Pseudoxanthobacter soli DSM 19599: one gene and its partner. The protein of the gene in region 2 interacts with the protein of the main gene of each other region in a pairwise test. Links are inferred from orthologs where the notes say so. Each region holds a gene or a part of one and is shown on either strand. Other genes may lie near its edges.

Region 1 (7,203 bases), on a different replicon or contig from region 2:
GCCGATGAACGGGATGTAGTTCATCGCGAACGCAATCACCCCCCATGCGAGCGCAAGTTCCAGCCCGGAGGCGAGCGTGAACGCCCAGACGACGGCGCCGGTGGCGAGGCTGACGACGGAACGCACGAGCATGTGCGTCTGCATCTTGCCGGCCATGTCGGCCCCTGCTTCGATGAGGAAACGGCCGGCATCGTACCGGCGCAAGGCGGCGAGCTGGCTGCGGAAGACACCGACTTCGAGAAGCCCGAGGATCATGAAAAGGAACATGACCACGAGGAAGCTGCTGAGGCTCTGGAGCAGCCCGGAGACTTCCTGAAACACTCTGAGCAGCCAGCGGACGTCGAAATTCTCAGTGATCAGGCCGGCCATCACGAAGCCATGCGCCTCGAACCACGCGTCGGCCTGGGCATAGAGCGCCTGGAAACGACCGATATTGGCAAGAAGCCACGCGCCGACGCGGCGGAAGCTCCAGACCACCAGGCTCAGCATCGCTCCGACGACCGCGAGCGAGACAAGGACGGTCACGACCGCCGCGAACCCCGTCGACATCCAACGCTGCAGCCGGCGCTGCACCGGCCAGACCACGGCGACGAGATAGAACGCGAACGCGACCGGAGCGAGGAACGACCGGGTGAGAAACAGGCAGGCGCCGATCATGATGGCGGCGATGATGCCGATCATCACCTTGGTCGAGACATCCGTCGACATGCGCCCTCCCCGGCAGGGTCCGTCTCACGAGACCCCGCTCGGGTCCCTAACCGGCACGACGGCAGCGCAGGGGCGGCACGCCCGCCCGAATCGCCCCTGCCCCGAGACCTCTCGGACGACCATGCGGCATCGCTGAGCCAATCGTAAGCGCCTGCATGCCGCACGCCTGCGAACGCGCGCGAATTCAGGCCGACGCGGGGCCTGCGCGGACGACGGGCACGGACGCCCACTGCTTATGTCGGCGGGGAAGCCTGGAGGTCATGACAGGCCGCCGATCTCAGCCGTCGGCGGACAGGAGCGAGGAGAGCGACCAGGGCGCGACGTCCGAGATGCGCTCGATATCGTCCACCCGCCACTTGCCGTCGGTCTTGATCATGATGAAGACGATCTCGCTCGGCATGCCGTTGACGCTGAAGGTGGCGGACGACATCGCCGTGCCGCCGACCTCGACCGGCTGACTCAGGGCGAAGTTCGACAGGTCGTCGTCGAAGCCGTCGATGACCGGATCGAAGCCGAGCCGGCCCAGCACGCCGCCCTCGGCGGCTCCGCCGCGGTCGAGAGCCTCGATCAGCTTCAGAAGCCGTGGTGTGAAATAGGCCTTCCGACGGCTCGCATCGAAAGCGGAAACGGCCGGACTATCCGGCGAGCCGTCGAGATAGGGTTCGTAGATGGCTGCGAGCAGGTCGCCAGGCGTGTCGTTGACATAGTCGGCCGGGGCCTTCGCCGGCTTTGGGGCTGCCGGGTTCGCCGGAGCCGGGGCGGCAGCGGGCGGCGTCGCGGCAGGGGCCGGTGCGCCGGACGCCGGCGCGGGGGCGGCATCCCCGGCAAGAGCTGCAAACGGCGTTGTGCCGGCGAGCGCGGCGGCCAGCAGCAGGACACCGACGCCGGGCAGGCGGCGAACGTTGCGATGTGAGAGCGTCATATGTTCCATTCCGAACCAGTCCCCTACCCCGGAAGCCGCCGGTGCGAGCGCGGCGCCGCCGCCGATCGGAGGCGCCCGAACGTTCCGCCGCGAACTCTGCCACGCCAATCCGGGCAACGGCATGGCGCCGATGCAGCCTGACATCAGCAGTAAGGCCGCAGGGCGCCCTTTCAAGCCGGACCGGCGAAGCGCGCCGTCCCGCGCCGCAGCCGGCCGATCAGCCCCTCTCGGCCATTGCGACCCAGCTGTCCTCGTCGATCACCTCGATGCCGAGTTCGGCGGCTTTCTTCAGCTTCGAACCCGCGCCCGGACCGGCGACCACCAGATCCGTCTTCGCCGAAACCGAGCCAGCGACCTTCGCCCCCATCGCCTCAGCGCGGGCCTTGGCCTCATCACGGGTCATGCGCTCCAGCGAGCCGGTGAACACCACGGTCTTTCCCGCGATTGGCGAATCGCCCACCGCGCGTGCTTCGGCCGCCTCGGGCTCGATCTGCGCCAGCAATGCCGCCAGCGCCTCGCGATTGTGGGCCTCGGCGAAGAAATCCACCACTGCCTGCGCGACCACCTCGCCAATGCCGTCGATGGTGTTGAGGTCCGCCCAGGCTTCCGAACCGTGGTCGGCCGCAGCCTCCATAGCGCTCTGGAACGCCGCCCAGGTGCCGTAGGCGCCGGCCAGCAGCTTCGCCGTGCTCTCGCCGACATGGCGAATGCCGAGAGCGAAGATCAGACGGTGGAGCGCGATCCTCCGGCGCGCCTCGATGGCCGCGAACAGGTTGCGGACCGAGGTCGGCCCGAAACCTTCGCGATCCTTGAGCTTCTTCAGCGAGACCGCATCGCGCGCCTCCAGCGTGAAGATGTCGGCCGGGCCGTTGATGAGGCCGTCGCGATGGAACGCCTCGATCTGCTTGTCGCCGAGGCCTTCGATATCGAAGGCATGCCGGGAGGCGAAGTGCTTCAGCCGCTCGACCGTCTGCGCCGCGCAGATCAGACCGCCGGTGCAGCGGCGCACCACGTCCTCGCGGCCGGTGCGTGGGTTGACCTCTCGCACCGCGTGGCTGCCGCACACCGGACACGTCGTCGGGAAGACGAACGGCACCGCGTCGGCCGGTCGCTTGTCGAGCACCGGCTGCACGATCTGCGGGATGACGTCGCCGGCGCGCTGAACCACCACCGTGTCGCCGACCCTCACATCCTTGCGGCGGATCTCATCCTCATTGTGCAGCGTGGCGTTGGAGACGACGACGCCGCCCACGGTCACCGGCCTGAGCTTGGCAACGGGCGTGAGCGCGCCGGTGCGGCCGACCTGGATTTCGATGCCTTCGAGCACGGTCGTCGCCTGCTCGGCGGGGAACTTGTGGGCGATGGCCCAGCGCGGGCTGCGGGACACGAAGCCGAGCCGCGCCTGAAGATCGAGACGGTCGACCTTGTAGACCACGCCGTCGATGTCATAGCCGAGGTTGGCGCGGTTCTCCTCAATCTCATGGTAGACGGCGAGGAGTTCGGCGACGGTCGAGCATCGCCGCATCCGCGGATTGACCTGGAAGCCCCACGCGCCGAAACGCTGCACCATGGCGAACTGGGTCGTCTCCGGCACCCGGCTCATCTCGCCCCAGGCATAGGCAAAGAACTTCAGGGGCCGCGAAGCCGTGATCGCCGGATCGAGCTGGCGCAGGGACCCGGCGGCGGCGTTGCGCGGATTGGCGAACACCTTGCCGCCGGCTCCGGCCATGCGCGCGTTCAGTGCCGCGAAAGCGGCATGGGCCATGTAGACCTCGCCGCGGACTTCCACGATGTCCGGCGCATCCTCCGGCAGGGTGTCCGGAATGTCGTCGATGGTGCGGGCATTGGCGGTGACGTTCTCGCCCGTGGTGCCGTCGCCGCGCGTCGCGGCGATCTCCAGCCTGCGATTCACGTAAGTCAGCGACAGCGAAAGCCCGTCGATCTTGGGTTCGGCGGTGACGATGAGTTCGTCCTCGGGCGCGAGCCTCAGGAAGCGACGCACGCGAGCCTCGAAATCGACCACGTCCTCATCGGCGAATGCATTGTCGAGCGACAGCATCGGGATGCGGTGCCGGACCTGGCCGAATTCCACCGCCGGCTCGGCACCGACCGTACGGCTCGGGCTTTCAGGCGTCGCGAGCGCCGGGAAGCGTCGTTCCAGCGCCAGCAGGCGCAGCCGAAGCGCGTCGTATTCCGCGTCGGAGACGGTCGGCGCGTCCTCGCGATAATAGGCGCGGTCGTGGCCGCGGATTTCCTCCGCCAGCGCGGCATGCTCGCGGCCGGCCTCGGCTTCGCTCAGCGCCTCGACGGCAGGCAGCGCGGAAGGGGTCGACGGCATGGATGTCTCTCGCATTCGGCAGTGATCTGATCAGGGCGAATTAGCACGGAAGCGTGCCGCACGCATCCGCCGCACCAGGACAGTGACCGGTACCGGTGGGCAAGCTCGGGTTCATTCCGCGGCGGTGGCGAGCCGGCCACGGCGCGCGAGCACGGCCCTGAGCGGCGCCGGCTTCACCGGCTTGTTGATGATGGCGATGCCGAGCGCCTGTGCCCGCGCCCGCAGGTCGGCCGAACGGTCTGCCGTCACCAGGACCGCACCCAGCGCCGCGCCCCAGCGGGCCCGCAGCGCCGCGATGACGTCGATCCCGTTGGCCTCTCCGAGATGGAAGTCGACCAGCATGACCTCCGGGACGAAGCCGCGCACGTCGGCCTCGGCGATCGCGGCCTCGAGACCGGACACCGCCAGCACCCGGTGGCCCCACCCGGTGAGGAGGGATGTCATGCCGTCGAGAATATCAGGCTCATTGTCGATGCAGAGAATATCGAGGCCCCGCGAGGCAGCCGGAAGAGCGGCCGGCGGCGCCGCAGGCAGCGCCGGGGCTGGCGTCGGCGCGGATGGCAGTTCCACCGCGAACCGGGAGCCCTTTCCGGTCCGGGACCATACCCTGATCGGCAGGTCGAGCATCCGGCCGATGCGCTCCACGATCGAGAGGCCGAGACCGAGGCCGTGAACCGTGCGGCCGGCGGCCTGGCCGGTATCGAGGCGGCGGAATTCCTTGAAAACCTCGTCCAGCTTCGACCCGGGAATGCCGATGCCGGTGTCGACCACCTCGATCGCGACCCGGCCGTGCCGGCGCCGGCACCCGACCACGACGCCTCCGCGCTCGGTGTATTTGATGGCGTTGGAGACGAAGTTCTGGAGAAGCCGGCGCACCAGCCGCCGGTCGGACCGCACCGAGAGCGAGGTCGGCACAATGACGAGCCTGAGCCCCCGGGCACGGGCGATCGGCTCGAACTCCACACGCAGGGTCGAGAAGATGTCTTCCAGCCGGAAGGCGGTGATCTCCGGCTTCAGCGCACCGGCATCGAGCTGCGAGATGTCGAGAAGCGCGCCGATGATCTCCTCGACCGATTCCAGTGACGCCTCGATCTTCTCCACGAGGGGCGCCTGCTCCGAGGTGCGAAGCCGTTCGACCAGCGTGGAGACATAGAGCCGGGCGGCGTTGAGCGGCTGGAGGATGTCGTGACCGGCGGCGGCGAGGAAGCGCGTCTTGCCGATATTGGCCTCGTCCGCCGCCGCCTTGGCGCGGGTCAATTCACGGTTGAGGCGCTCCAGTTCGGCGGTGCGCTCGCGAACCCGGCGCTCCAGCGTCTCGTTGGCGCGCGCCAGGGCTTCCGCGGCGAGCACGCGGTCGGTCATGTCGGCGAGCAGCAGCACCACGCCGCCGTCCGGCATCGGGCTCGAATGGATCTCGACGATGCGGCCGACAGAGGCGAGCCGGCGTTCGAGCGTGGTGCCGGCGCCGGACAGGAGATCGGCCAGCCGCGTCTCGATGATGGCCTCCGCGCTGCGCTGGGCCGGATCGCTGGACTGGAGATCGCCGCGCTCGGCGATCTGGTGAAGGATCGCCCGCAGCGACGTGCGCACCTCCACGATCTCGGGCGGGATGTCGAGGAGCCGATGGAACTGGCGGTTCCAGCATGACAGCCGCAGTTCGCTGTCGAACACCGCGATGCCCTCGTGGACCTGCTCCAGCGCGGTCTGCAGCAGGTCGCGATTGTGCCGGATGGCGGCGGTCGCGTCGTCGAGCAGCTTGTAGGCGCGCTTGGCGGCGGGATCGCGCTGCCGGATCAGCGAGGACAGCACCAGCCGCGACGAGGCGGAGCCGACCGCGCTCGCCAGCAGCCGCTCGGAGAACCGCAGCAGTTCGGCATCGGCCGCTGCTTTCGGCTGCAGCAGGATGCCCCGCCCGCGCTCGTGGCCCTCGAACGCAGCGTCGGTACGGGCCTCGCCGAGATAGCGCGCGATGGTGGCCTTGAGGTCGCTGACGGTGACCGCGGTCCGCCACAGCCGCAGATTCGGCACGGGGCCGAGATCGCTGGGCACGAACTGGGAGGCCTGCAGCCGCTCGCTCAACTCCGGCGGGCGCATCAGCGACACCGCGATATAGGCGGCGAGGTTGACCGCGAGACTCCAGAACACACCGTGGATGAACGGATCGAAGGTGAACGAGAACAGCGCCTGCGGCCGAAGCAGCCAGATGCCGAGCGGACCATCGGTGATGAGGCTCTCCGGCAGCAGGCCCGTGGCGACGAAGTTCGGCAACAGCAGCGTGTAGGTCCAAAGCGCGAAGCCCGACACCATGCCGGCGATGGCGCCGCGCGCGGTCGCCCGCCGCCACACCATGCCGCCGAAGAAGGCCGGTGCGATCTGGGCGACAGCGGCGAACGCGAGCAGCCCGATCTGCGCGAGCGCCGCAGCACCGCCGACCGCCCGATAATAGCCGTAGGCGAGCATGATCACCGCGACGATGGCCGCGCGGCGGACGAGAAGAAGCCGGCGCCCCATGTCCGCGCCGCTGCCGCCCGTGCCGCCTGCCGCTGGCGACACCCCGAACCTCCGCTCGCGACGGCTCAACATCAGCGGGAAGATGAGGTCGTTGGAAATCATGATCGAGAGGGCGACGGATTCGACGATGACCATTGCCGTCGCGGCGGAAAGCGCGCCCGCGAAGGCGATCAGCGCCACACCGTTGGCCCCGGTCGAGAGCGGCAGGGCGAGCACGAAGGTATCGGCATCGACGCTGCCGCCGAAGGTCAGCAGGCCCGCGGCCGCCACCGGCACGACGAAGAGGTTGATAGCCAGCAGATAAAGCGGGAACAGCCAGGCGGCGCGGGTGAGTTCAGCCGGTCCTGTGTTCTCGGTCACGGCGACGTGGAACTGGCGCGGCAGCAGGAGGGCTGCGACGAAGGACAGTGCGAGCTGCACGATCCAGGGACCGCCGTCCGGCGGCGAGGCGAACACCGCGGCGATGTCGGGATGGGCCATCAGGTCGGCGATCAGCGGGCCGGCGCCGCCGAACATGACGAAGGTGACATAGGTGCCGACGATGAGGAAGGCGCAGAGCTTGACGACCGACTCGGCGGCGATCGCCAGCATCATGCCTTCCTGATGCTCGGTCGCATCGGCATGGCGGGTGCCGAACAGGATGGAGAACGCCGCCATGGCGAGCGCGACCAGGAGCGAGATGTCGCCGAACCGGGCCGCTCCGGCGCCGGCGGCCGCCATCTCA
Region 2 (7,360 bases):
AGCCTCTCAGCGGGCTCTGCCCGCTGCCCGCGCGGCGGTCGCCAGCGCCAGCAGTGTCTCGGCAGCGATTTCGTAGCCGAGCGCCGGCTTAAGCCGAGACTGCACGACGGCATCCTCAATCCGCGTCGCCGCCGCCGCGAGGCGCGGCGAGGGCCACAGCGACAGCACCCGCGCCACCGTCGCCTTGCGCTTGAAGAACACCGGCGGAACCATGCGGTCGACGGCCTGGGCCGGCGGCGTGCCGGCATCGACCAAAAGCCGGCCGCGGGCGATGGTCTGAATCTGGCGCAGCGCCGCCGTCAGCAGGGCGGAGGGATGCGTGCCGGCGGCGCGAATGCGCCCCATCTCGCGGTCGAACGAAGCGACATCGCCGGTCAGCGCCGCGTCGATGGCATCGTCCAGCGCGAAGGCGCCGGTGTCGCCCACCACCGCCCTCACGTCCGAAAGCTCGATCCGGCCACGGCCATGGGCATAGAGGCAGAGCTTGGCGACTTCGGAGCGGGTGAGCCGCCGGTCTGAACCGAGCAGCAGGTGCAGGGCCTGGCGCGCGTCCTCGTCGACCGTCAGTCCGGCGGCCCGCGCCTCTTCCGAGATCACCTTGTCGAGATCGGCCGCCGCATCGGCATAGCAGGGCACGGCGAGCGCCGAGCGGTGGTCTTCCACGCGCTTGCGCAGTCCGGTGCCCTTCTTGAGATCGCCGGCCTCGATGACGATGACGGCATCGGCCGGCGGATCGTCGAGCAGCGGCTTCACCGCCGCCTCGATGGAGCGGCTGCCGGCATCGCGGACCCAGACGGTGCGCCGGCCGCCGAACAGCGCCAGCGTCCGCGCCTCGTCGTCGAGCCGCGCGGGGTCCGAGGCGACCTCGGAGCCGTCGAGCCTGACGGTCGAGAACGGGTCGTCCACGCCGCCGCTCGCCGCCGCCACCAGAGCGGCGGCACGCTCGGCCACGAGGCCCTGATCCGGGCCGTAGATCAGGATCACACCGGAAAGGCGCTTCGGATCGGCGATCAGCCGGTCGATGTCGTTGCCCTTCAGAGCGACCATGCGCTGCCTTCCGACCGTCACCGAGAGCATTTCAGATCGGAAAGCGCTCTAGCTTCCCTGGCGACCGGGCGCGAGGGCGCTGGACGGCACCGGCTCCACCGGCGTGGGCGCAACTGGCAGCGGCACCGGGGTCGCCCCCGCGCCGCCGGGATGGGTGGCGAAGAAGGCCGCGAGCCGGACGCGCAGATCGTTGGCGACCACCTTGGCCGCGCGGTCCTCGGCGTCCTGCTTGGCGCGCAGGTTGGCGAAGCGCTGGCTCGAATAATCGAACGAGGCATCCGCCGTGCTGACGCCGGTCAGAAGCGTCTGACGGTTGTCGTTGCGGTAGAGCTGGAAGTTCGCCGTCAGCGTCAGGATGTAGGAGGCCGGCACCTGGGACATCACCTGCACCGCGACCGAAGACTGGATCGTGGTGACGATGATGCGCAGGGTATAGACCGGCTTCGCCGGCTCGCCGCCGCCGGTGAACTGGTAGATCAGCTCGTTGCGCAGCACCTGGTCGAGCCGGGCGGTGGTGACGGGGATCGAGATCTTCCTGAGATCGTCCATCACGGTCACGCCGCCCGGGCCGGCGCCGATCTCGGCATAGAGCGGCCGCACCTGGCAGCCGCCGAGCGCGAGCGCGGCGCCGACGAGGCCGAGCAGCGCCGTGCGCCGGCTGACGCCGCCGGGAAGCGCGTCGGGACGGTCGGGATCGATCGGCCCGTCAGGGCCCATGGGGTCAGCCGACGACATTGACGATCCTTTGCGGAACCACGATCACCTTCTTGGCGGGCCGTCCTTCCAGATAGCGGGTGACGTCCTCGAGCGCCAGCACCGCCTTCTCGATCTCCGCCGCCGGCGCGTCGCGGTCGACGGCGATCTCGCCGCGGCGCTTGCCGTTCACCTGGATCGGCAGCACGACGGTGTTCTCCACGATCAGCGCCGGATCGAACACCGGCCACGGCTCCAGCGCGACCAGGCGGTCGTGCCCCAGCGCGTTCCAGCATTCCTCGGCGAGATGCGGCATCATCGGCGCGATCAGCCGCACGAGGATTTCCAGCCCCTCGCGCAGCGCCGCCCCGGTGCCGTCCGTCTGGGCGGCCTTGGCGAGCACGTTGACGAGTTCGTAGAGCCGCGCCACCGCGCGGTTGAAGGCGAGGCTCTCGATATCCGTCTCGACCGCCGCCAGGGTGCGGTGCGCCGCCTTGCGGATCTCCGCGCCCGCGGCGCCGGAGGCCGCCGGATCGGTGCCGGCCGGCGGCAGGTCCGCCGCGTTCTCGGTCACGAGCCGCCAGACGCGCTGCACGAAGCGGTGGGCGCCCTGCACGCCGTCCTCGGTCCAGATCACGTCGCGCTCGGGCGGGGAATCCGACAGGACGAACCAGCGTGCGGTGTCGGCGCCCCAGCTCGTGATGATGTCGGACGGGTCGACGACGTTCTTCTTCGACTTCGACATCTTCTCGATGGAGCCGATCTCGATCGGCACCCCGGTGGTGGCGTGCACCGCGCGGCGCCCGCCGTCCTCCTCGAGGATGATCACCTCCGAGGGCGAGATCCACATGCCCTCGGCGTCCTTGTAGGTCTCGTGGACCACCATGCCCTGGGTGAACAGGCCGGCGAACGGCTCGTCGATGCCGATGTGGCCGGTCCTGTGCATCGCGCGCACGAAGAAGCGCGAATAGAGCAGGTGCAGGATCGCGTGCTCGATGCCGCCGATATATTGGTCGACCGGCAGCCACGCATCGGCCGCCGCCGGGTCGGTCGGGGTATCGGCGTCGGGCGCGGTGAAGCGGACGAAGTACCAGGACGAATCGACGAAGGTGTCCATGGTGTCGGTTTCGCGCCGCGCCGGAGCGCTGCAGCACGGGCAGGCGACGTGCTTCCACGTCGGATGCCGGTCGAGCGGGTTGCCGGGGCTGTCGAATTCGACATCGTCCGGCAGCTTCACCGGCAGGTCCGCCTTCGGTACCGGCACGACGCCGCACGCCTCGCAGTGGATCACCGGGATCGGGCAGCCCCAGTAGCGCTGGCGCGAGATGCCCCAGTCGCGCAGGCGATAGTTCACCTGCCGCGCGCCCTGCGGCGCGCCGTCGAGCTCGGTCGCCTCCAGCCGGGCGGCCACGGCCTCCTTGGCTTCGGCGACCGTTAGGCCGTCGAGGAAGCCGGAATTGAACAGGCGGCCGTCGCCGACGAGCGCCTCGGTGCCGACCGTCACCTCCCCGGTTTCACCCTCGGCACGGACCACCGGCAGCACCGGCAGGCCGTATTTGCGGGCGAAGTCGAGGTCGCGCTGGTCGTGGGCCGGGCAGCCGAAGATGGCGCCGGTGCCGTACTCCATCAGGATGAAGTTCGCGACATAGACCGGCAGCGTCCGACCCGGGATGAACGGGTGGGCGACCTTGAGGCCGGTGTCCCAGCCCTTCTTCTCGGCGGTCTCGATGGCGGCGGTGCTGGTGCCCATCTTGCGGCACTCGGCCAGGAACTCGGCCAGCGCCGGGTCGTTCTCGGCCGCGGCCTTCGCCACCGGATGGTCGGCCGACAGCCCGAGGAAGCTCGCACCGAACAGCGTGTCCGGCCGGGTGGTGAAGACCTCGACGCTGCGCGAGCCGTCCGGCGCGGCGCCACCCTCGAAGGCGAAGCGCACGCGCAGGCCCTCGGAGCGGCCGATCCAGTTCTTCTGCATCAGCCGCACTTTCTCCGGCCAGCGGTCGAGCCGGTCGAGGGCGGTCAGCAGGTCCTCGGAGAAGTCGGTGATGCGCAGGAACCACTGGGTCAGCTCGCGCTGCTCGACGAGCGCGCCCGAGCGCCAGCCGCGGCCGTCGATCACCTGCTCGTTGGCGAGCACGGTCATGTCGACCGGATCCCAGTTCACCTTGGAGGTGCGGCGATAGGCGAGGTTCGCGTCCAGGAAGTCCAGGAACAGCGCCTGCTGGCGCTGATAATAGGCCACGTCGCAGGTCGCGAACTCACGCGACCAGTCGAGCGACAGCCCCATGGACTGGAGCTGGCCGCGCATGGTGGCGATGTTCTCGTAGGTCCACGCCTTCGGATGGACCTTGTTCTGCATCGCGGCGTTTTCGGCCGGCATGCCGAACGCATCCCAGCCCATCGGATGGAGCACGTTGAAGCCGCGGGCGCGCTTGTAGCGCGCCACCACGTCGCCCATGGTGTAGTTGCGCACGTGGCCCATGTGGATGCGCCCGGAAGGATACGGGAACATCTCCAGCACGTAATAGTGCGGCCGCGGGTCGCCGTTCTTCGTGTTGAAAACGGCCTGGTCGGCCCAAGCGGCCTGCCAGCGGCGTTCGGCTTCGCGGGCGTTGTAGCGCTCCGTCGTCATGTCGGCATCGGTCCGGGTCGGCGCGGAGGCCCGCCGGCGGGGGTGCCGGAACGGGATCGCGGGTGGCATCATCGGCGTGCGGCACCGCAAACCGGGAGGGCGGGCGGCGGCGCGTGGCGGAACCGCGGTCTGCGGGCCGGGTGGGCGGACGTCCACGGATGACATCCGGCCGCGCGGCTCGCGACCGCAACGATCAGGTCTGCAAGCGGCGGCCCGGGATGCGGACGCGCTTCGGCCAGGCGGAAGCCTGCCAAAGCGCCTTGCGGCCCGGAAGCATCTTGCATCGGAGGCGGACTGTCACCAGAAATCCCCCCGCGGGTCAACTCGCGCGCACTGTGCCGCGGCACGGCGCGCGCCCCATCGCGGCCGGACACCCCGCCCAGGAGCCTGAAACGACCATGACGGATCTCGAAAACGCCCCTTCCTTCGCCGGCGAAGCGGCGGCGCGGCTCGACGACATCCGCCGGCGCATCGCGCGCGCCGAACGCACGGCCGGGCGGCCGGAAGGGTCGGTGACGCTGATCGCGGTCTCCAAGACCTTCCCTGCCGAGGCTGTCGAGCCGCTGATCGCCGCCGGCCAGCGGGTTTACGGCGAGAACCGGGTGCAGGAGGCGAAAGCGAAGTTCCCGGCGCTGAAGGCGGCGCATCCGGACCTCGAACTTCACCTGATCGGACCGCTGCAATCCAACAAGGCCCGCGAGGCGGTGGCGCTGTTCGACGCGATCCATACCATCGACCGCGAGAAGATCGCGGCGGCCGTCGCCGAGGAGGCGGCGCGGGCGGGCCGGATGCCGCGGCTGTTCGTTCAGGTCAACACCGGCGAGGAGCCGCAGAAGGCCGGCATCGCCCCCCGTGAGGCGGTCGCCTTCGTCGCCCGCTGCCGCGAGACGTTCGGCCTCGCCATCGCCGGGCTGATGGCGATCCCCCCGGCCGACGAACCGCCGGGGCCGCATTTCGCGCTGCTGCGCAAGCTTTCGGAGGAAGCCGGCGCGCCGCTTCTTTCCATCGGCATGTCGGCCGATTTCGAGACGGCCATCAACTTTGGCGCCACCCATGTGCGCGTCGGCAGCGCGCTGTTCGGCGGGCGGTCCTATCCGCCCGCCGGGGCCTGATGCCTCAGGCCATCAGCCCTTCCACGAACTGGGCGTCCTGCTGGTCGAGCCGGCGGCGGATGCGGGTCACGGCGAGGTCCTCGTCCACGGCGCAGTTGTCGTAGGTGAGCCGTTCGCCGGCCTTGACCGGCTTCAGCACCTTCGCCCGCTCGGCGAGGCCGATCGGCACCGCGTTGGCCTCGCGCGCGTCGGACCACGTCATGGAGAAGCCGCGATAGTCGATCTCGCCGATCTTGCCGAGCGTTTCGCCGGGCGCGAGGTCGCGCTTCGCCAGCGCGGCGCATTCGGCCACCGGGCGGTCGAGCGGCTCCATGTCCGGCCGGCGGTGGATCACGGCGCGGACGGCCGAGAGCGGCGTCTCCAGGCTCGTCAGGTGATAGGGCCGGAAGATCGAGAAGCACGGGCCGGGGCCGACCTTGAGGTCGATCATCCGCTCCAGCACGCGGGGATGGCGCGGCTTGACGATGCAGAACACGCCCGGCGCCACGCCCTTGCCGATGGTGTAGTCGACCACGCCCGAGCGCGACAGCACGCCGCCGTCCTCGCGGGTGCATAGCACCTGGGCGAGTTCTTCCCGCGTGGCCGCCGGGCCGTGCATGCCCGGAACGTCCGGCACGAGGCCCGTGGCGTTGGCGATCGCCACCATCTCCACCATGGTCTTGGTGCCGTCGACGAACTCCACCAGCATCCGCGCGTTCATGTTGCGGCGGGCGGCCTCCTCGGCGTAGTCGGCCGGAACGGCGGCGAAGTTCAGCGGGTTGTTCTTGCCCTTGCCGGCGGCGACGATCTCGAAGCCGAGGGACTGGGCGAACGCGATCACCTCGAGCGCGGCGGCCGGTTCGTCGCCGGCGGCGCCGGTATAGACCACGCCCGCCTTGCGGGCTTCCGCCTTCAGGAAGCGGCCGATGGTGATGTCGGCCTCGACGTTCAGCATCACGACGTGCTTGCCGTGGGCCATGGCGGCGAGCGCCACCTCTGTGCCGGCATTGGGGTTGCCGGTCGCGTCGATCACGACATCGATGCGGCCCGATTCGCACATCGCCCGATAGTCGCCGGTGATGGCGATGGCGCCCGCCTCGATCGCCCGGTCGACGGCGGCGGCGGTGTCGGCGGAAACGGCCGCCGCGCGGTCGTGGCCGGCCATCAGCACGGCATCGACGGCGTTCTGCGGCATCCGCTCGCAGATCGCGCCGATGCGCACGCCGGTCATCAGCGCCACCTGAACCACGATGTCGGTGCCCATCTGGCCCGCGCCCGCAAGGCCGATGGTGATGGGGCCGCGGGCCTCGGCATAGGCGGCGAGTTCGGCGGCCTGGCCGAGCCGGGCGAGTTCGTGGGTCATCGTCGTTCTCCTGGAACCGGGTCCGTCGCGGGCCGCGCGCCCTTCCGGCCGTTCTGGCGTGAAAGCTCTGCATGGGCCGGGCGCATGCTGTATAGCGGGCGACATATCACGTTGTCGCGGTCCGGTCTGCCGGGCCCGGCCGAGAGCCCGCCCATGAGGCCGACCATGCGCCGCTTTCTGATCGACACCGACACCGCCTCCGACGACGCCATCGCCCTCCTGATGGCCTTCGCCGCGCCCGACGTCAGCGTGGAGGCGCTGACCATCGTCGCCGGCAACTGCACCGCCGAACAGGCCGCGCAGAACGCGCTCTACACCGCCGAACTCTGCGGCGTGACCGTCCCCGTCCATCTCGGCCGCACCGGGCCGCTGATCCGGCCGCTCACCATGGCGGCCGAGGTGCATGGCCACGACGGCCTCGGCGATATCGGCCTGCCGCTGTCCGGCCGGGCGGTGGCGGAAGGCCGCGCGGTGGATGTCATCGTCGAGACGGTGCTGCGCCACCCGGGCGAGGTCACGCTGGTGGCGCTCGGCCCG

Evidence for each region. The genes of interacting proteins can lie anywhere in the genome.
Region 1: the proteins of leuS (region 2) and ligA interact in binary tests that used the Escherichia coli proteins (3 or more experiments, as listed by UniProt). The link is inferred for Pseudoxanthobacter soli DSM 19599 from one-to-one orthologs.

Annotation. Positions count from the first base shown.
Region 1 is NZ_FRXO01000002.1:381,852-389,054, forward strand. What follows is about bases 1,409-4,370. They hold ligA (NAD-dependent DNA ligase LigA), read right to left. Parts: upstream 3,969-4,370; coding sequence 1,848-3,968; downstream 1,409-1,847. Other genes in these bases: BUF17_RS06150 (hypothetical protein), read right to left, coding at 1,409-1,630; BUF17_RS06160 (NahK/ErcS family hybrid sensor histidine kinase/response regulator), read right to left, coding at 4,080-4,370. Outside these bases: BUF17_RS06145 (AI-2E family transporter), read right to left, coding at 1-708; more of BUF17_RS06150, read right to left, coding at 986-1,408; more of BUF17_RS06160, read right to left, coding at 4,371-7,203. UniProt on the Escherichia coli protein: DNA ligase that catalyzes the formation of phosphodiester linkages between 5'-phosphoryl and 3'-hydroxyl groups in double-stranded DNA using NAD as a coenzyme and as the energy source for the reaction.
Region 2 is NZ_FRXO01000003.1:233,034-240,393, reverse strand. Bases 1,569-4,687 are described here. They hold leuS (leucine--tRNA ligase), read right to left. Parts: upstream 4,370-4,687; coding sequence 1,769-4,369; downstream 1,569-1,768. Other genes in these bases: lptE (LPS assembly lipoprotein LptE), read right to left, coding at 1,569-1,764. Also shown: holA (DNA polymerase III subunit delta), read right to left, coding at 7-1,047; more of lptE, read right to left, coding at 1,096-1,568; BUF17_RS08675 (YggS family pyridoxal phosphate-dependent enzyme), read left to right, coding at 4,768-5,481; BUF17_RS08670 (NAD(P)H-dependent oxidoreductase), read right to left, coding at 5,486-6,823; BUF17_RS08665 (nucleoside hydrolase), read left to right, coding at 6,977-7,360.